4 regions of the Variovorax sp. GW821-FHT09D07 genome follow, and region 4 is predicted to be linked to each of the others. Evidence: predicted binding sites of a transcription regulator. Region 4 holds the regulator's gene; each other region holds the start of a gene.
The links. Region 4 encodes sigma-54, which starts transcription at its own class of promoters, with help from an activator protein. Its sites were predicted from a motif close to TGGCANGNAANCTGCTTT; they were not measured.
Positions count from the first base shown of each region.

Region 1: AC07OX_RS26250 (ammonium transporter) is a predicted target of sigma-54. The motif match lies at 852-869, and genes of this name have one in related genera.
Region 2: AC07OX_RS13095 (pilin) is a predicted target of sigma-54. The motif match lies at 3,294-3,311, and genes of this name have one in related genera.
Region 3: glnA (type I glutamate--ammonia ligase) is a predicted target of sigma-54. The motif match lies at 3,600-3,617, and genes of this name have one in related genera.

Region 1 covers NZ_JBWKOY010000009.1:131,476-136,084, reverse strand. The annotation lists gene AC07OX_RS26255 (LytTR family DNA-binding domain-containing protein) at 1-769, shown strand, start outside; gene AC07OX_RS26250 (ammonium transporter) at 940-2,142, shown strand; gene AC07OX_RS26245 (M14 family metallopeptidase) at 2,256-3,191, shown strand; gene AC07OX_RS26240 (hypothetical protein) at 3,209-3,538, opposite strand; gene AC07OX_RS26235 (peptidoglycan DD-metalloendopeptidase family protein) at 3,561-4,460, opposite strand; gene AC07OX_RS26230 (pseudouridine synthase) at 4,504-4,609, opposite strand, start outside.
Region 2 covers NZ_JBWKOY010000003.1:354,804-359,412, forward strand. The annotation lists gene AC07OX_RS13085 (sulfatase-like hydrolase/transferase) at 76-1,488, opposite strand; gene AC07OX_RS13090 (serine hydrolase domain-containing protein) at 1,491-2,672, opposite strand; gene AC07OX_RS13095 (pilin) at 2,698-3,237, opposite strand; gene AC07OX_RS13100 (3',5'-cyclic-nucleotide phosphodiesterase) at 3,439-4,242, opposite strand; gene AC07OX_RS13105 (CHASE2 domain-containing protein) at 4,272-4,609, opposite strand, start outside.
Region 3 covers NZ_JBWKOY010000002.1:772,404-777,012, reverse strand. The annotation lists gene ntrC (nitrogen regulation protein NR(I)) at 1-256, opposite strand, end outside; gene glnL (nitrogen regulation protein NR(II)) at 283-1,362, opposite strand; gene AC07OX_RS09865 (hypothetical protein) at 1,377-1,904, opposite strand; gene glnA (type I glutamate--ammonia ligase) at 2,138-3,553, opposite strand; gene AC07OX_RS09855 (competence/damage-inducible protein A) at 3,701-4,501, opposite strand; gene AC07OX_RS09850 (EI24 domain-containing protein) at 4,498-4,609, opposite strand, start outside.
Region 4 covers NZ_JBWKOY010000012.1:66,097-70,705, forward strand. The annotation lists gene lptB (LPS export ABC transporter ATP-binding protein) at 1-447, shown strand, start outside; gene rpoN (RNA polymerase factor sigma-54) at 465-2,054, shown strand; gene AC07OX_RS28925 (phospholipase D family protein) at 2,065-3,681, shown strand; gene AC07OX_RS28930 (LysE family translocator) at 3,694-4,341, opposite strand; gene AC07OX_RS28935 (YceI family protein) at 4,367-4,609, opposite strand, start outside.

The DNA.
Region 1 (4,609 bases), on a different contig from region 4:
GGAGGTGTCGAGCCACATCGCGCTGCTGGCACTGGTGCCGGTGCTGGTGGCCGTGGAGCGTCGGCTGTCGCCGCTGGCGCGCGACCACTGGGTGCGCTTTCTTGCAGGGCACCTGGTGGCCAGCGTGCTCCTGAGCCTGGCGCACGTGGCGGCAATGTTCGGGCTGCGCGCCGCGGTGTACGCGGCCGCCGGCGAGCCCTACGACTTCGGCGGCGCCATGGGGCGATGGGGCTACGAGTACCTGAAGGACGTGCGCGTCTACGCCACGATGGTCTTCGGCGTGTGGGCCTACCGGCTCTTCATGCTGCGGCTGCAGGGCGAGGCGCGCGTGCTCGATCCGCCGGAAGAGGGCGTGGCGCCGGTGCCCGAGACTCCGGCGGAACCGGAGGGAGTCCAACCCTCGATGCAGGAGTTGCCCCCACCCGTTGCACCGCCGTCGGCCCGCCCCGAACGCTTCCTCGTGCGCAAGCTGCGCCGCGAATTCCTCATTGCCGCCACCGACATCGACTGGCTGCAGGCCGAGGGCAACTACGTCGGCCTGCACGTCAACGGCCACGACTACCTGCTGCGCGCCACGCTCACCGACTTCCTGACCCAGCTCGACCCCGCCACCTTCGTGCGCGTGCACCGCAGCCACGCCGTGAACCTGGGCCGCATCAAGGAGATCGAGCCGCTCGACGGCGGTGACGCCCGGCTGCACATGGACGACGGCACGACTGTGCCCTGCAGCCGGCGGTATCGCGACGCGCTGCGCGGCGGCGCCAGCTGAGCGTTTCGGCGCGTTCCGATCCGGTGCGCGCCCCGCGAAATCGGCCCACTCTTGGGTCGTTTCGCACCATCAAAGAGCTTTCAGGCACCATTTTTGCTTTCTTGCGCCGGCGCCCCGAGCCGTTCGGGTGCGACGCACCAAATCAAACCAAAAACCTGCAAGAAGCTCTCATGGACGCACTCAAACAGGGCGCAGATGCGCTGTTCATCCTTCTCGGCGCCATCATGGTCCTGGCCATGCATGCCGGCTTTGCCTTCCTGGAACTGGGCACCGTGCGCAAGAAGAACCAGGTCAATGCGCTGGTCAAGATCCTGGTCGACTTCTCGGTGTCGACCATCGTGTACTTCCTGGTGGGCTACGGCGTGGCCTACGGCACGCATTTCTTCGTCAGCGCCACCGAACTGTCGGCAAGAAGCGGCTACGAGCTGGTGAAGTTCTTCTTCCTGCTGACCTTCGCGGCGGCCATCCCGGCCATCATCTCGGGCGGCATCGCCGAGCGCGCCAAGTTCTGGCCGCAACTGATCGCCACCGCGGTGATCGTCGGTTTCGTCTACCCGCTGTACGAGGGCATCGCCTGGAACAAGGCCTTCGGCATCCAGGACTGGATCGCCTCGGTCACCGGCCACGAGTTCCATGACTTCGCCGGCTCGGTCGTCGTGCACGCCGTGGGCGGCTGGCTTGCGCTGCCGGCCGTGCTGCTGCTGGGCGCGCGCCGCAACCGCTACCGCGGCGACGGCTCGCTCAGCGCACACCCGCCGTCGAACATCCCCTTCCTGGCGCTCGGCGCGTGGGTGCTGTGCGTGGGCTGGTTCGGCTTCAACGTGATGAGCGCGCAGAGCATCGACAAGATTTCGGGCCTCGTCGCCGTCAACTCGCTGATGGCCATGGTCGGCGGCACGCTGGTGGCGCTGGCCATGGGCAAGAACGACCCCGGCTTTGTCTACAACGGCCCGCTCGCCGGCCTCGTGGCCGTGTGCGCCGGCTCCGACCTCATGCACCCGCTGGGCGCGCTCGTGGCGGGCGGCGTGGCCGGCGCCATCTTCGTCTTCATGTTCACCCGCACCCAGAACAAATGGAAGATCGACGACGTGCTCGGCGTGTGGCCGCTGCACGGCCTGTGCGGCACCTGGGGCGGCATCGCGGCCGGCATCTTCGGCACCCAGGCGCTGGGCGGCATCGGCGGCGTGAACCTGTGGGCGCAGCTGATCGGCACCTTGCTCGGCGTGGTCTGGGCGCTGATCGGCGGCGCCGTGGTGTACGGCGTGCTCAAGGCGACCATGGGGCTGCGGCTGTCACAGGAGGAGGAGTACGACGGGGCGGACCTGTCGATCCACCACATTTCGGCGACGCCGGAGCGGGAAGTGAATTGGTGAGGGCGATGCGGCTCAGGACATGAGCCGCAACGGGGGATTTGCGGCGCACGGCACGAATTTGCCAGCTGTAGCAAACTTGCCGGCGGCCTCCGATCCCACCTGTTCACCACCCCATGACCCAATCTCCCCCCGCCCTCGAAGTCCTCCCCCGCGACCTGTCCGCCTACCGCGAGGGCAACGTCGGCATCGACTACGTGCACCGTTTCGAATCCGGCAAGCCCGGCCCGCACGTGCTGATCAATGCCCTGACGCACGGCAACGAGATCTGCGGCATGACCGCCGCCACGCACCTGCTCGACACCGGCGTGCGCCCGAAGATCGGCACGCTCACCGTCAGCTTCGCCAACGTGGCGGCCTACGAGTCCTTCAACGAGGCGCTGCCCTTCGACAGCCGCCAGCTGGTGCACAACCTCAACCGCGTGTGGTCGCCCGAATGGCTCGACGGCGGCGAGGACAGCCCCGAGCTGCGCCGCGCCCGCGAACTGCGCCCGGTGGTGAGCGCGGCCGACCACATCCTCGACATCCATTCCACGAGCCAGCCCGTGATTCCGTTCTGGGTGTACCCGGCCTTCGACCGCAACGCCGAGGCCGCCATGGCCATCGGCCGCCCGTCGGTGCACCTGGTGATGCCCGACGGCCTGGGCTCGGGCACGCCGCTGATCCAGCACGGCCAGCATGGCCGGGCCGACGGCAAGGGCGTGGCGCTGGTGGCCGAGTGCGGCCAGCATTTCCTGCGCTCGGCTTCCGAACTGGCCACCGCCATCTCGCTCGACTTCCTGGCGCACTTCGGCCTCATCGACAAGGACCCGGCCGTGCCCGCGCCCGGCGAGCAGCGTCGTTTCGAGCTGCTGCAGACGCACGTCATCAAGTCGGAAGACTTCGCCTTCGTGCGCCCGCTGATCGGCTTCGAGACCTTCGCCAAGGGCGAGCTGATCGCCACCAACGGCCCGGACGAAATCCGCGCGCCGTGCGACGACTGCACGATCTTCATGCCCGCGCAGCGCACGATCGTCGGGCGCGAGGCGGTGTACCTGACCAGGCCGCTCTGAGGCCGGCGTTCTTCTCTTCAGCAGATCAGCAGGTGCCGCGGTTTGTCCGCGGTGCTGTAGTCGGCATGCCAGTAGTGCGGGTCGTCGCAGAGGCTGAAAGCGGCTTCCTTGCCGGCGTGCCGGGCCGTGAAGTGCCGTTGCAGCGTGACGTGCACCGAACCCTCGTCGGGCCAGTCGATGCCGACATCGACGACGCGGTTGCCCGCGGTAACCTCGGCCGCGACGATCCGCTGCAGGGCGGGGTGCAAGAGGGTGTTGAGGCGGGCGAGGGCTTCGCGGCGTTCGGTGGGGGCGAACGAGGAGGCGAGGCAGGCTTCGGTGAAGAAGGTCGGCGCTTTGTCACGCATGACGGCGTTCCGGCTGGGTGCCTCAACCCGCAACGAACAACGCCGGGTCCACCATCGTCCGGTTCAGCATCACCCCCCAATGCAGGTGCGGCCCGGTCACCCGTCCCGTCGCGCCTACCGCGGCCAACGGGTCACCGGCCTTGACCACGTCGCCCACCTTCACGTCCCAGCGGCTCAGGTGGCAGTACATCGTCAGCAGGCCGCCGCCGTGGTCGACCCAGACGGTGCCACCGTTGAAGAAGTAGTCGCCGGTGTCGATCACCTTGCCGGCCAGCGGCGCGCGCACGGGCGTGCCGGTGCCGGCTGCGATGTCCATGCCGCTGTGCGGATTGCGCGATTGGCCGTTGAACACGCGACGCAGGCCGAACGAGCTGGAGCGGCGGCCCGGCACGGGCACGCGCATCTGCAGCGCGGCATCGGGGCGCAGGTCGGTGAGCGTGGCCATCACGCCGGCCAGGTGATCGCGCTCCTTGGTGTAGCGAGCCTCGTCCTCGGGCGACAGGTCGACCGTGCGCGGCGCCACCGTCAGGCGTTGTTCGCGGTACTGCTTCGGGGCGATGGTGTAGGCGATCTGGCGCTCGGGCTTGTTGCCCTCGGCGCGCACGCTGATGCTGGCTTCGCCGGGTGGGGTGGCGAGCGGAATGCCGACCAGCGCGGTCCATTCGATCGGATCGCCCAGCACCAGCAGCGGCACATCGCCGGCGAAGGCCTTGGGGCGCGTGGCCGCGGGGCCGAGCGACAGGCGGGCAACGCCGCCCGGCACCAGCAAGGCGCGCGGCCAGACATCAGGCGCCTGCGGCTTGTTGTTTTTCTTGGCTGGGGCCGCGGCACTGGCAGGCAGCGCCAGCAAGCCGAGGGCGCCGAGCACGGCGCTGCGGCGGTTCAACGCAGCGGAAGGGAGATCGGAGAGAGGAAGGGTCATGTGCATGGACAGGATTCGAATGAGGAGTTGAGGGTGCGGCGGTTCAGTCGCCGCTCTGTTCCCGCCAGGTTCCGGGCGCGAGCCCGTCGAGTGTGTAGGGCCCGATGGCGGCGCGGATGAGGCGCAGCGTCGGCAGCCCCACGGCCGCC
Region 2 (4,609 bases), on a different contig from region 4:
GACGTGTGACGCTGGTGCTGGGTGGTCCCGGGAGTCATGCCTCCAGCCATGCATGCTCAGCGGTGAATGAGTCCTTTAGTCAGCGCTGGGTTCTGTTGCCAATTGGCGCGGCACCCTGATGCTGACGTACGGCACGGCTGTCTCGTCGAACTGCTCTCGCGATTGAGCGTCGAAGAACTTGGGCGAGTGATCACCGACAAGAACTACCTGAAGACCAGGGATGGGGGCATGCTCCAATTGGGCTTTGAGCACGTGCATGAAGTCGTACAGCAGTGCAGCATGGGCACAACGCGCTCCATCGAGCTTGAGGAAAGGGCACACCTGATCTTTCACTTTCGGATTGCTAAGATCCGACTCGCGATAGGGTGTATGGGAATTGAGGGTCATCCAGTAGGTGAACTGCTTGCCGTTGCGTCGCAGGCTGTCTACTACGCGCGGAGCGATGCTGTAATCACAAACCCCAGGAATGTTGGCGCACATCGAACTCCCGAGCATCAACTGCTGCATGAAGTAGCTGTGCTCAAAGCCAATTTCTGGATACCACTGATCGCGGCGATACATCTTCGATGAAGCGCCATGAAACGCTTGCGTTTGCCAGCCTTGGCTTTGTAGTTGACGAGGAAGGCAGTCGTTGGCTTGAGGAACCACGTCAATCCGAAGCGTATGCGGGAACAGCCCACACAATTCCCGGAACTCGCCTTGCAGGGTTGCCCCCATGAACTCCAGCCTTCCACCTTCGTGTGCCCACGCGGGGGAGTTCCATAGGTCCTGCCAGAACTGGTTTTCTGCCTTGTCGTGGGCAAGCCCCCAGGACTCCACAACAATCACAAGCAGCTTGTCTGGAGGTACGTCATTGCCCAGCACCTTCTTGACGGCCGACCTGTCAGCGCCCAGCTTGACGAACTTGCCCAGGTCGTCCGCATATCCTTCCTCGTAGAAAGAAAAGGTGTCACGGAGGAATTGGCTGTCCAGCACCCACGAACCTGCCAGCTTGGTCGTGCGGACCCCATAGATCTTGCCTTCGCTGTGCTCAAAGCCATTGCGCGTCGGCCATAGCAGTGCAAGGCCGAGCAACGCGATCACCCAAAGCAGCATCCCATGGCCCGGGGACGCTCGCTGGTGGACCTGCACGCACAGTCCCCCCCATAGCAACAGGACAAACAGTCCCGCAATGCCGGCCATGATCCAGGTCACGTTCGTGTGCGGGATGTAGCTCAGCAAATCCAACACATCGGCATAGCTGGACGATAGATTGATTTGGGCGAATATGAACAGGAAATCTGCCGACCAAAGCAGCGCTAATCCAAGTGCGAAAAGCCAAGGCCGGCCACGAGTCAACGCGACCAGCACCAGAAATTCCGCCCAGAACCACGGCCTGTAGAGCTGGAGCCATTGCGCAGCCACCACGCCTGGCAGCATAGGCAGGAGCAGTGCAAGCAGTTGCATCAAGCCGACTGCCTTCACGATGAAAAATGGGCGTCGTTGCATCCTCAATGGAAGCCTTTGAGAAAAGCCCGTTCGATAAATTCGGAAGCACGCAATGGCTGCCCGACGTCACCAGCGCCCAGCCACACAATGAAGTTCCCGGCGTCATCGGACAAGAAAAGAGCCGACATGCCGTACAGATAGCCTCGCTGTAGCCAGACCTGATGGTCACCGACACGGCGCCGCTCAAGAAATCCATCTTGGCAACTCTCGGGCACGGTTTCGTTGCAGGGGATGCTGGAGTCATGCATGCCGCGCGAACGGTCCAGCAGTGGGCGATTGTCAGCAATGAAGCGCGCCAGTCCTTCTGCACTGCCTGTCATGCCCATCGGAGCACGAAGCGCTTGCCAGTCGAAATGCTCGACAAACTCTGGCCCGTGCAACTCGTTGTGCATGAAGTTGTATGCGAGCGGCGAGTCCGCTTGGTCCATGTAGCCGATGCCGTATTGCGACAAGCGCATGTCCTGCTCGAGCGCGCTCCATAAGCTGCGGCCCGCGTGCCGTTCATAAGCGACTGCAGCCAAACAGTAGCCCAAGTTCGAATAGGCATGGCGAGAGCCCGGCGTGAATTGAAGCTGCGCCTGTGCCAGCTCTTGCACCTGGCCGGGACACCAAGGCTTCTTGTCGTTGATGACCATCGGGTCCTCGGCGCGCATGCGGTCGAAGCCGGCGGAATGATTCAGGAGATGGCGGACCTGTATCTGCGCAATGTGCGGGTCTCGAAAAGGAGGACCCAGGTCCAGCACGGCTGCCAGCGGCTGGTTCAGCCAATCTGCTTGACCATGGACCACGCCAAAGAAGGTGACGATCTTTGACAAGCTGGCCAAGCGAAAGCTGGAGCCAGTTGCCACGCGTTGGCTGATAAGGGGATAGCGCTCCCAACCGTTGACACATCCTGATCGACTACCAGCCTTGTCCACGAACACGAGTTGATTTGCCGGAGAGTCAAGCCGGGTGGGCAACTGGCGGGCCAACTCTTGAAGCCAACTGGGAGTATGGGCATCGCATCGAGTCGAAAGTGCGGACAAATGCCCTGTGATTGGATAAGCCCAGCGTCTGACCATGTTGCGATCTGTCTCCCATGCGAACCAGGGGAGAAAGATCGCACTGATGAGCACGACGTAAAGACAGATGCGAGTCTTTTTACGCATGACGTGAAAAGAGCGCCCTAAAGGGCGCTCTTTCATTTGCTAGATCGAAAGCGAGGTAGTGTTACGGAGTAGTGCCGCTGCCGCCACCGGTGCCGCCGCCGCTGGTAGCAGCCGTGCTGGACGAGCAGCCAGCGGGGCGGTACTTCGACTCAACGGTGGTCGAGCAAGACCACGTGCCCGAAGCAGAGAGGCGCGTCCAGGTCAGCGTCTTCCCGGTGATTGCCGCAGCTGCATTGCCGCCAAAAGTGGCCACGAGTGCACCGTTGTTCGTGGCAGTGCCAAGGTCGGCGGTAAGGCCCGTGCTAATCGTGACTGCGGCGCCCAGCAGATTGCTCGCGGTCGAGCCTAGATTGCACTGGACATTGGTAGGTGTTGCGGTCGAGAGAACAGGCGTGAGCTTGCCATCAAGAATGCAAGCCTCTGCCGCAGTGCGCAGCGAGGCGACTTCAGACATGACGCGCGCAACTTGCGATTTGGCAACGTACGTCTGGTACTGCGGAATGGCAATGGCAGCCAAGATACCAATGATCGCCACAACGATCATCAGTTCGATCAGGGTGAAACCCTTTTGCACATTGCGTGCGATAGAACGACGGTTCATTCATTAACTCCAGGTTGGTTTGTAGAGCCCGGGAACCAGCCCGGAGCGAGGAACCTTCCGCAGCATCCGTGCCACCCGGTTTCCCCACTCTGCAACCCTCGATCGGGCCGTCTTTGGTCACAAGATGGTTACATGATGTGACACAACTCGCACTCAGATGCCAATTGTGTCGACAAATTTGTCATGCCCGACCGTTTCCGGTCAGAAGGTCAGCACCCCATCCGCCTTGAGCCAGCGGATGTCCCGCTGCGCCAAGCCCGCCACCTCCCGCCCCGCCAGCATCTCGATCTGGCTCATGATTTCTTCGGTCTCCGCCGGCTTGGTGTGGGTGATGTAGATCGGGTACTGCTTGCCCGGATCGATCTGCGCCAGCTCGTGCGCCAGGGCCACCGGCGACAGGTGCAGGCTGCGTTCGGCCAAAGCCTCCTCGCGGGAGCTGAAGGCCGTTTCGATGACCAGCATCGCCACGTCGATCGCGTTGATGCGCTCCCAGAACGGCGGGTTGCGTTCGGTGTCGCCGCTGAAGACCCAGTGGGCGCCGCCTTCCGCCCGGCGGATGGCGAAGCCGCAGGCCGGCACGGTGTGGACCGCCGGCAGCACCTCGATCAGCTTGGGAGCGTCGCTGCCCAGTTCGAGGCGTTGCCCGACCGTGATCTCGTGGAAGCTCACGAAGGGCGATTCGGGGCTGGGAATGCGTTCGAAATTCGGCCAGATGACGTTGTTGAACACATGCGCCCGCAGTGCGTCGATGGTGGCCGCCAGGGCATGCACGCGCAAGGGCCGGGTGCGGCGGCTGCCGACGGCGTCGAGCATCAGGGGCAGGGCGGCGATGTGGTCGAGGTGCGAGTGGGTGAGCACCACGTCGTCGATGGCGGCCATCTCGTCGAGGGTGAGGTCGCCGACGCCCGTGCCGGCGTCCACGAGCAGGTCCGCATCGACCAGGAACGAGGTGGTGCGGCAGTCCTTGGCGATGGCGCCCGAGCAACCCAGCACGCGAACCTGCATTGTGGAAGACCCCTTGTATGCGTCTGTCGTCATTTGGTGTCGAACCGGGTGGCGCCGTCCCAGTCCGGGTCCTGCGGGCGAAGCGCCATCGAGGCTAAACGCTGGGCGTAGAGCTGGTAAAGGACTTTTTTCGCATCCGCGGCGAGCAGGGGAGCCAGCAAGTTCCGGCCCAGCGCCCAATCCTGGCGGCGGTAGGCGGCGAGCACCTGGCTCCAGCGGTCGAGTTGCTGCCGTGTGTCCTGCGCCTCGGCCGCAGCTTCCGGCACGAGCGGGGTGTAGATGGCGACGGCCTGGGCCTTGCCCTTGACGCGCACGCTGTCGAGTTCCTGCCAGACGAAGCCGGGCGCCGCCTCGCGGGTGGTGCCGC
Region 3 (4,609 bases), on a different contig from region 4:
TCATGATGATGACCGGCAGGCCGGGGTGCTTGGCCTTGATCTTGTCGAGCAGGTCGAGCCCCGAGCCGCCCGGCATGCGGATGTCGCTCACCAGGACCTGCGGGCCCTGCTGCTCGTCGCCTTCGGCCTGTTCGAGCGCGGCCAGCACTTCGCGTGTGTTCGTGAAGCTGCGCGTGGGCAGGTCTTCGCGCAGCAGTGCCTTCTCGAGCACGAAGCGTATCGATTGGTCGTCATCAACTATCCAGATCGGCTTCATGCATCTCCTCTGTTGCCGGGGCTGCGCTAGGGCAGCGGAATCAATATCTTGAAATCGGTTCGGCCCGGGACGCTGTCGCACTCGATCACGCCGTGATGCTGTTGCACAAAAGTTTGCGCAAGCGTCAGTCCCAGCCCGGTCCCGCCTTCCCTGCCCGAAACGAGCGGATAGAAGATGCGGTCCTTGATCGTGTCCGGCACACCCGGTCCATTGTCGATGACATGCAATTCCAGTGCCAATCGATACCACTGCTTGTTGAAGATCACCTGGCGGGCCACGCGGGTCTTGAAAGTGATCTGCGCGTCGCCCGCCGCGCGGCGCTCGGCCAGGGCCTGCGCCGCGTTGTGCGCGATGTTGAGGGTGGCCTGGATGAGCTGCTCACGGTCGCCGCGGAACTCGGGAATGGAGACGTCGAAGTCGCGCTCGATGTGCAGGTCGCGCGGAAACTCTGCCAGGATGACCGAGCGCACGCGCTCGCACACCTCGTGGATGTTCACGTCGCCCACCACGTGCGGCCGGCGGTGCGGCGCCAGCAGCCGGTCGACCAGCGTCTGCAGCCGGTCGGCCTCGTGGATGATGACCTGGGTGTATTCGATGAGGTCGCGCGACTCGACCTCCATCTGCAGTAGCTGCGCCGCGCCGCGGATGCCGCCCAGCGGGTTCTTGATCTCGTGCGCGAGGTTGCGGATGAGCTCCTTGTTGGCCTGCGCCTGGTCGATCAGGCGCTCCTCGCGGTCCTGGCGCACCTGCTGCTCCAGCGGCGACATCTCGATGATGAGCTCGCCCTTCTTGTCGCCGTGCGCGAGCGTGACCTGCACGGGCATCAGCTCGTGGTTCACGCGCCGCAAAAAGGCCTCGTAGCGCAGCGTGGCGAAGTCGTTGCTGCTGGCGCCGTCGAGCGCGGTGCGCAGCACCTGCGGCTCATGGAAACAGGCGCCGAACTGCGAGCCCTCGAGCGTGCGCCGCGAGGTACCCAGCGCGTCTTCGAGGCCTGCGTTGGCGAACAGCACCGAGCCGTCGCTGTTGACCACCGCGATCAGCGTGGACAAGAGGTCGAAGGCGCGAAAGCGCGGATTGGCGCCAGTCGCCTTCTTGCCGAACACCATGGACTGCGCGCCGCTTACTGCGCTTGCGGCTTGCCGGGCAGGCGGCCGATTTCGCGGCGGATGCCGGCGATGTCGCTCTCGTTGCGCGCGAGTTCGGCCTTCATCTCGGCCACGCGGTCCAGGTACTTCTGGTAGTTGCGGCCTTCGCTGCCCTGCTTCTCGGGCTCGCCGTTGTTGTATTCCTTCTTGAGCTCGGTCTGGCGGGCCTCGGCCTTGCGCAGCTCGGCCTCGAGCACCGAGCGCGCCTCGCCGTCGCGGGCGCGCTGGTCGACGCCTTCGACGCGCGGGCTGCCCGCCGGGGCGCGCGCGGCCGAACCGCCCGAGCCCGACGACGACGCACTGCCACCACCGCCGCCCGAAGGCTTCGTGCCCTGCACGACGGTGACGTTGCCGCCTTCCATGATCTTGCAGCCCTTTTGCTGGGCCACGGTCGCGTTGTTGGTGTACTCGTTGCCGCAGCGCCAGACGCGCTCTTGCGCGAGCGCCGCCGTGGCGGTGGCGAACGAGGCGGCGGCCAGGAAAATCAGGGAAGCAGTCTTCATTTGGATCCGGAGAGGGCGCGACAAACGCGCATTTTGATGCAATTCGGGCCCGCTCACGACAGGGTGTTCCGCACCAAGGAAAAAGGACGGCCGGGGCCGTCCTTTTGTCTTACTCATCAGGCTCGCGCCCTTCGCGAAACACCGCGGAACCGGCTTTGCCGGGCCGCAGGTGTTGCCCCCGGTAGGGGGTTGGCGAAGCGACACGAAGTGCGCGCAGCCTGGGGGCGAGCCGCTTACAGCGAGTAGTACATGTCGAATTCGACCGGGTGCGTCGCCATGCGGAAGCGCGTGACTTCTTGCATCTTGAGGTCGATGTACGCGTCGATGTACGAGTCGGTGAACACGCCGCCCTTGGTCAGGAACGCACGGTCCTTGTCCAGGTGCTCCAGGGCCTGGTCCAGGCTGTGGCAGACGGTCGGGATCAGCGCGTCTTCTTCCGGCGGCAGGTGGTACAGGTCCTTGCTGGCGGCTTCGCCCGGATGGATCTTGTTTTCCACGCCGTCCAGGCCGGCCATCAGCAGCGCGGCAAAGCCCAGGTACGGATTCATCAGCGGATCGGGGAAGCGCGCTTCGACGCGGCGGCCCTTCGGGTTGGCCACGAACGGGATGCGGATCGAGGCCGAACGGTTCTTGGCCGAGTAGGCCAGCTTCACCGGGGCTTCGAAGCCGGGCACCAGGCGCTTGTAGCTGTTGGTGCCGGGGTTCGTGATGGCGTTCAGGGCACGGGCGTGCTTGATGATGCCGCCGATGTAGTGCAGCGCGAAGTCCGAGAGGCCCGCGTAGCCGTCGCCGGCGAACAGGTTCTTGCCGTCCTTCCAGACCGACTGGTGCACGTGCATGCCCGAGCCGTTGTCGCCGACGATGGGCTTGGGCATGAAGGTGGCGGTCTTGCCATAGGCGTGGGCCACGTTGTGGATCACGTACTTCTGCAGCTGGACCCAGTCCGCGCGCTGCACCAGCGTGCTGAAGCGGGTGCCGATTTCGAGCTGGCCGGCGTTGGCCACTTCATGGTGATGCACTTCGACCGGGATGCCCAGCGATTCGAGCACCAGGCTCATTTCCGAGCGCATGTCCTGGAAGCTGTCGACCGGGGGCACCGGGAAGTAGCCGCCCTTGACTGCGGGACGGTGGCCGCTGTTGCCGTGCTCGAACTCCTTGTCGGTGTTCCACGAGGCTTCTTCGGACTCGATCTTCACGAAGCAGCCCGACATGTCGTTCTTCCAGCGCACGCCGTCGAACACGAAGAATTCGGGTTCCGGTCCGAAGTAGGCGGTGTCGCCCAGGCCGGAAGCCTTCATGTACGCCTCGGCGCGCTTGGCGAGCGAACGCGGGTCGCGCTCGTAGGCCTTGCCGTCGGCCGGGTCGATCACGTCGCAGGTCAGGATCAGCGTCGTTTCTTCGAAGAAGGGGTCGATGTTGGCGGTGTTCGGGTCGGGCATGAGCTGCATGTCCGAGGCTTCGATGCCCTTCCAACCGGCGATGGACGAACCGTCGAACGCGTGGCCCGAGGTGAATTTGTCTTCATCGAAGTGCGACACGGGCACGGTCACGTGCTGCTCTTTGCCGCGGGTGTCGGTGAAGCGCAAGTCGACGAACTTGACCTCGTTTTCCTTGACGAGCTTGAGTACATCGGCGACGGTCTTTGCCATCAGTTTCTCCTGAGTTGGATGGTGGTTAGGAATACAGGGACGGGAGGATGCAGTTTCTGTGCCATTGTCACCCCGCCGGATGAGGCCCGGGTGACGGCCCAGGGGCTGCCGGAAAAGGAAAAAATCACCAAATTGGTGCAATGCAGATTAACGCACCAATTCGGGGCCGAGCTTCGCATCGAAAGTGTGCAGGCCTTCGATGAGCTGGCCATAGGCGGCATCGAGCTTCGCGGGGTCGCCCTTGACGCCCAGCTCGATGTGGCGCCCGTACTGGGGGTGATCCACGCTGGGCAGGCTGAACACCTTGATGCCGGCGTGGGCCTGCTCGATGGCCTGCATCAGCGGCGTGAGGGTGGCTTCCATCGCACCGAAAACGATCACGGACTTCTCGGCGATGGCGTTGCGGGTGAACAGATCGGCATAGCGGCTGTCGAGCACCGACTCGATCATCGGCCAGGCCATGACCGGAAAGCCCGGCACGAAATGCACGTGCTCGACGCTGAAGCCCGGGATCTTGTTGTACGGGTTGCGGATGATCGACGCGCCCTGCGGAAACACGCCCATGTTCAGGCGGTGGATGTTGTCGGGCCGGTCGGGTTCGTAGGGCACGCCCTGCTCCAGGGCCGTGTCCTGCATCCGCTCGCGGATCAGCGCCTCGGCCTCGGGGTGCAGCGCCAGCGGCACGCGCAGGGCCTGGGCGGCGCACTGGCGGGTGTGGTCGTCGGGCGTGGCGCCGATGCCGCCGGTCGAGAACACGATGTCGCCCGAGGCGAAGGCGCGCATCAGGGCCGCGGTGATCCGCGTGGGCTCGTCGCCCACGTACTCGGCCCAGCCCAGCTGGAGGCCGCGCGCGGCCAGCAGCTCGATGACCTTGGCCATGTGCTTGTCGGCCCGCTTGCCGGAAAGGATCTCGTCGCCGACGACGATGAGACCGAATGCGCGTGTCATGGAGAACTCCATTGAGAAAGAGCGGCCTTGTTGGCCTCGGTGGCTTCGGCCGCCTCGAGCGTCTGCTGCGCGTCGCCGCTGCCGGCCGCGGGCTGCTGCGCCGCGCGC
Region 4 (4,609 bases):
CTCGAGCTGCAGCGCGAGCCCGACGCCAACGGCCGCATGATGCCGCTGACCAAGCAGCACACCGAAGAGCGACTGGCCGACCTGCTGGCCGACCTGCGCGTGGACCACCTGCGCGATTCGCCCGCGCTCGCGCTGTCGGGCGGCGAGCGCCGCCGCGTTGAAATTGCACGCGCACTGGCCACGCAGCCGCGCTTCATCCTGCTGGACGAGCCCTTCGCCGGCATCGACCCGATCGCGGTGATCGAGATCCAGCGGATCATCAGTTTCCTGAAAGAGCGCGGCATCGGCGTGCTCATCACCGACCACAACGTGCGTGAGACGCTGGGCATCTGCGATCACGCGTTCATCATCAGCGACGGGCACGTGCTGGCACAAGGCACACCCTCGGAGATCGTCGACAACGCCGAGGTACGCAGGGTGTACCTGGGCGAGCACTTCCGCATGTAAGGGAGGGTCGGGTCTCCATGAAGCAAGGGCTGTCCCTTCGCGTCTCGCAGCATCTGGCGCTGACGCCACAGCTGCAGCAGTCCATTCGCCTGCTCCAGCTCTCCACGCTCGAGTTGAGCCAGGAGGTCGAGCAGATGCTGGACGAGAACCCGTTCCTCGAACGCACCGCGGAAGAAGCGGCGCGCGAGGAATTCGGGCTGGACACGGCCGATGCGCCGGTGCCGCGCGACGACGCGGGCGAGGGCGAGGCCGAGTTCACGCCGTCCGCCGCCAGCACGTCCTCCACGTCCAGCGACACCACCTCCTCGACCCCCGACACCGACGGCCCCGCCGCCGAGATCGCCGAGCGCGAGCCCGACTGGGAAGGCGACGGCACCGTCGACATGGCGCCCGACGACAGCGAGTGGGGCAGCGATGCACCCGCACGCCAGAACAACCTGGGCGACGACGAGCGTGCCGACGCCACCGAGCTCGCGCGCAGCCAGGAGTCGCTGCAGTCCTTCCTGCACCGCCAGGCGCTGAGCCTGCGGCTCAATGAAAACGACTGCGCCGCGCTGCGCTTCCTGATCGAGTCGCTCAACGACGACGGCTACCTCGAAGACTCGCTGCCCGCGCTGGCCTCGGGCCTGGCGGGCGACGACAACGACCAGTTCGACGACCTCGTGCACCACTTCCAGGTGGCGCTGGGCCTGCTGCAGAGCCTGGAGCCGGTCGGCGTCGGTGCGCGCGACCTGGGCGAATGCCTGAGCATCCAGCTGAAGGCGCTCGCCAGCGAAGACGAGACCGAGGCCGAAGCGCTCATCCGCAAGACCGCCATCGCGATCTGCAAGCAGCCGATGGAGCTGCTCGCGCGGCGCGACTTCAAGCGCCTGGCCACGCTCACGCGCACCAACGAAGAGCTGGTGCGCTCGGCGCTGCAAGTCATTGCGCGGCTCGAACCCAAGCCAGGGCGCCGCTTTGTCGACGTCGAGCGCAACATCGTCATTCCCGACGTGATCGTGACCAAGACCGGGCGCGGCACGAACGTGAAGTTCCGCGTCATGCTGAACCCCGAGGTCATGCCGCGCCTGCGCGTGCACGACATCTACGCCGGGGCGCTCAAGTCGCACAAGGGCGAGGGCAGCCAGGCGCTGTCGCAGCGGCTGCAGGAGGCGCGCTGGTTCATCAAGAACATCCAGCAGCGCTTCGACACCATCCTGCGCGTGAGCAACGCCATCGTCGAGCGCCAGAAGAGCTACTTCGTGCACGGCGAGCTGGCCATGCGCCCGCTGGTGCTGCGCGAGATCGCCGACGAGCTGGGCCTGCACGAGTCGACCATCTCGCGCGTGACCACCGCCAAGTACATGGCCACGCCCTTCGGCACGGTCGAGCTCAAGTACTTCTTCGGCTCGGCGCTGGGCACCGAGACCGGCGGCAACGCGTCGAGCACCGCGGTGCGCGCGCTGATCAAGCAGTTCGTGAGTTCGGAAAGCATCAAGAAGCCGCTGTCCGACAGCCAGATTTCCGAGATGCTGAAAGAGCAGGGCATCGAGTGCGCGCGCCGCACCGTCGCCAAGTACCGCGAGGCCTTGCGCATCGCACCGGCCAACCTGCGCAAAGCCCTGTAGAAAGCCCACGATGACCCGTCGCCTGCTGTCGCGCTGGGGGCATTGGGTCTTCGCCCTCGTGGCTGCATCGCTGTTCGCCGGCTGTGCCACCTTGCCCGACGAGGCACCGCGCCCGCCCACCAAGGCCATCGCCGTCTCGGCCGACACCGCGCTCGGCAAGATCGCGCTGGCCTCGCAGCCCGACCCCGACCTCAGCGGCTTTCGCCTGATGCCCGGCGGCGATTTCGCCTTCGACACGCGGCTGCAGCTGGCGCGCCGCGCGCAGCGCACGCTCGACGTGCAGTACTACCAGATCGAGAACGACGAGACCGGCCGCTACCTGCTGCGCACCCTGCGCGATGCGGCCCAGCGCGGCGTGCGCGTGCGCCTGTTGATGGACGACCTGTACACCTCGGGCGAAGACGAGCTGCTGCTCGGCCTGGCCGCCACGCCGAACGTGGAGCTGCGCCTGTTCAACCCGTTCCCGGCCGGGCGCGGCAGCCTGCTCAAGCGCTTCACCGCGTCGCTGTTCGACTTCAGCCGCGTCAACCGCCGCATGCACAACAAGCTCTTCATCGCCGACGGCGCGATGGCGGTGGCGGGCGGGCGCAACATCGGCAACCAGTACTTCCGCCGCACCACCGGCCCGAACTTCATCGACCTCGACACCTTCGTCACGGGCGCGCTGATCCCGCGCCTGGGCGTGCTGTTCGACCAGTACTGGAACAGCCCGCACGTGCGCCCGATCGGCGCGGTCGTGCACACCGACCTGCCGCGCGAAGAGCTGCAGCGCCGTTTCGACGCCGCCACCGGCCCCGACACCACGCCGCCGCCGCCCAGGCCTGCGCCCAACGACCTGCTCGGCTACAGCCCCGTGGCCGACGACCTCGACGCCGGCAAGCTCGGCCTGATCTGGACCACCGCCGAGGCTTATGCCGATTCACCCGACCGCGTGATCGGCAAGACCGCGTCGTATGGCGGCGTGCCGCTGCTCGACGTGGACAGCGTGCGCTACAACGTGGTCGAGCAGATGCGCCGCGCGCGGAGCGATGTGATGCTGGTCTCGCCCTACCTGATCCCGGGCGCGTCGGGGCTGGAGGTGATGCGCGAGATCCGCGGGCGCAACGTGAAGATCAGCGTGGTCACCAACTCGCTCGCCGCCACCGACGAACCGCTGGTCCACACCGCCTACCGCCGCTACCGCGCCGACATGCTGGCGCTGGGCGCCGAGCTGCACGAGCTGAGTTCCGCGCGCACGCGGCGCAGCGTGCGCCTCGGCCTGTTCGGCACGTCGGTGGGCCGGCTGCACGCCAAGTCGGCGGTGATCGACCAGCGCATCCTGTTCGTCGGCTCGATGAATTTCGATCCGCGCTCCGAAATCCACAACACCGAGATCGGCCTGTTCATCCGCAGCCCCGAGATGGCGCAGCAGACCCTGAAGCTGCTCGACGTGCTCAAGCAGCAGGGCGCCTACCGGCTGCGCTTTGCCGAAGGCGCCGATGCGGGCGCCACCGGCTCGCGGCGCATCGAGTGGGTCAGCGAGGAAGGCGGCAAGACCACCGTGCTGCACGAAGAGCCCGACTCGGGCTTCTGGGACCGCACCATGCTCGAACTGCTGGCGCCGCTCACGCCCGAGAGCCTGCTGTAGCGGCTTGGTTGGCTAGGTGCCGCGCACGGCCGACCACACCAGCCGCAGGCCCAGCAGGCCCATCACGCCGCCGGCGGCGCGGTCGATCCAGGTCTTGTAGCGCAGGTAGGCCGCGCGCGGCGCGGCCGAGGACAGTGCCAGCGCGACGATCGCGTACCAGCCCGTCTCGATGCAGAAGATCACGGCCGGCACGGCGAGCGCCAGCACCAGCGGCACCTCGCGCGGCAGGAAGGCCGCGAAGATGCTCGCGTACACCACCGCCGTCTTCGGGTTGCTGATCTGCGTGGCCAGGCCGAGCAGGAAGGTGCGTCCGCTGCGGCCTTGGCTGCGGGGCGAGGCGTCCGTGTCGGGCGTGATCGCGAGCGGCTGCCGCGCGCCGCGCCAGATGCGAAAGCCCAGGTAGATCAGATAGGCGCCGCCGAAGGCCTTGATCGCGAGGTACAGCGCCGGCACCGCGAGGAACGCTGCCTGCAGCCCGGCCAGCGCCGCGATGGAGAACGCCAGCCCGCCGGCGCCCATGCCCAGGGCCGCCGCCAGCCCGTCGCTGCGCGAGGCCACGGCCGTGCGCGCCACCATCACGAAGCTCGGGCCCGGGCTCATCGCGCCCACGGCCATGGCGCCGGCAATGCCGAGCAGGGACAGGAGGTGGGCGTCGGTCATGGGGTGGCTCCGGTGGGGGATGGGTTCATTGCACGTTCACGGCTTCGACCTGCACCAGCAGCTTCACCTTGTTCTCGAAGCCGAAGTTCAGGCCCCAGGTGATGCCCCAGTCGCTGCGCTGCACGGTGGCCTCGAAGTCGCCGCCGCAGACCTGGCGGTTGATCAGCGGGTTCAGGTAGCAGTTGAAGCGCACGGCCTTCAGCGTCACCGGCTTGGTCTGACCCATGAGCGTGAGCGTGCCGGGCACGTCGGTCACCTTGTCGCCGCT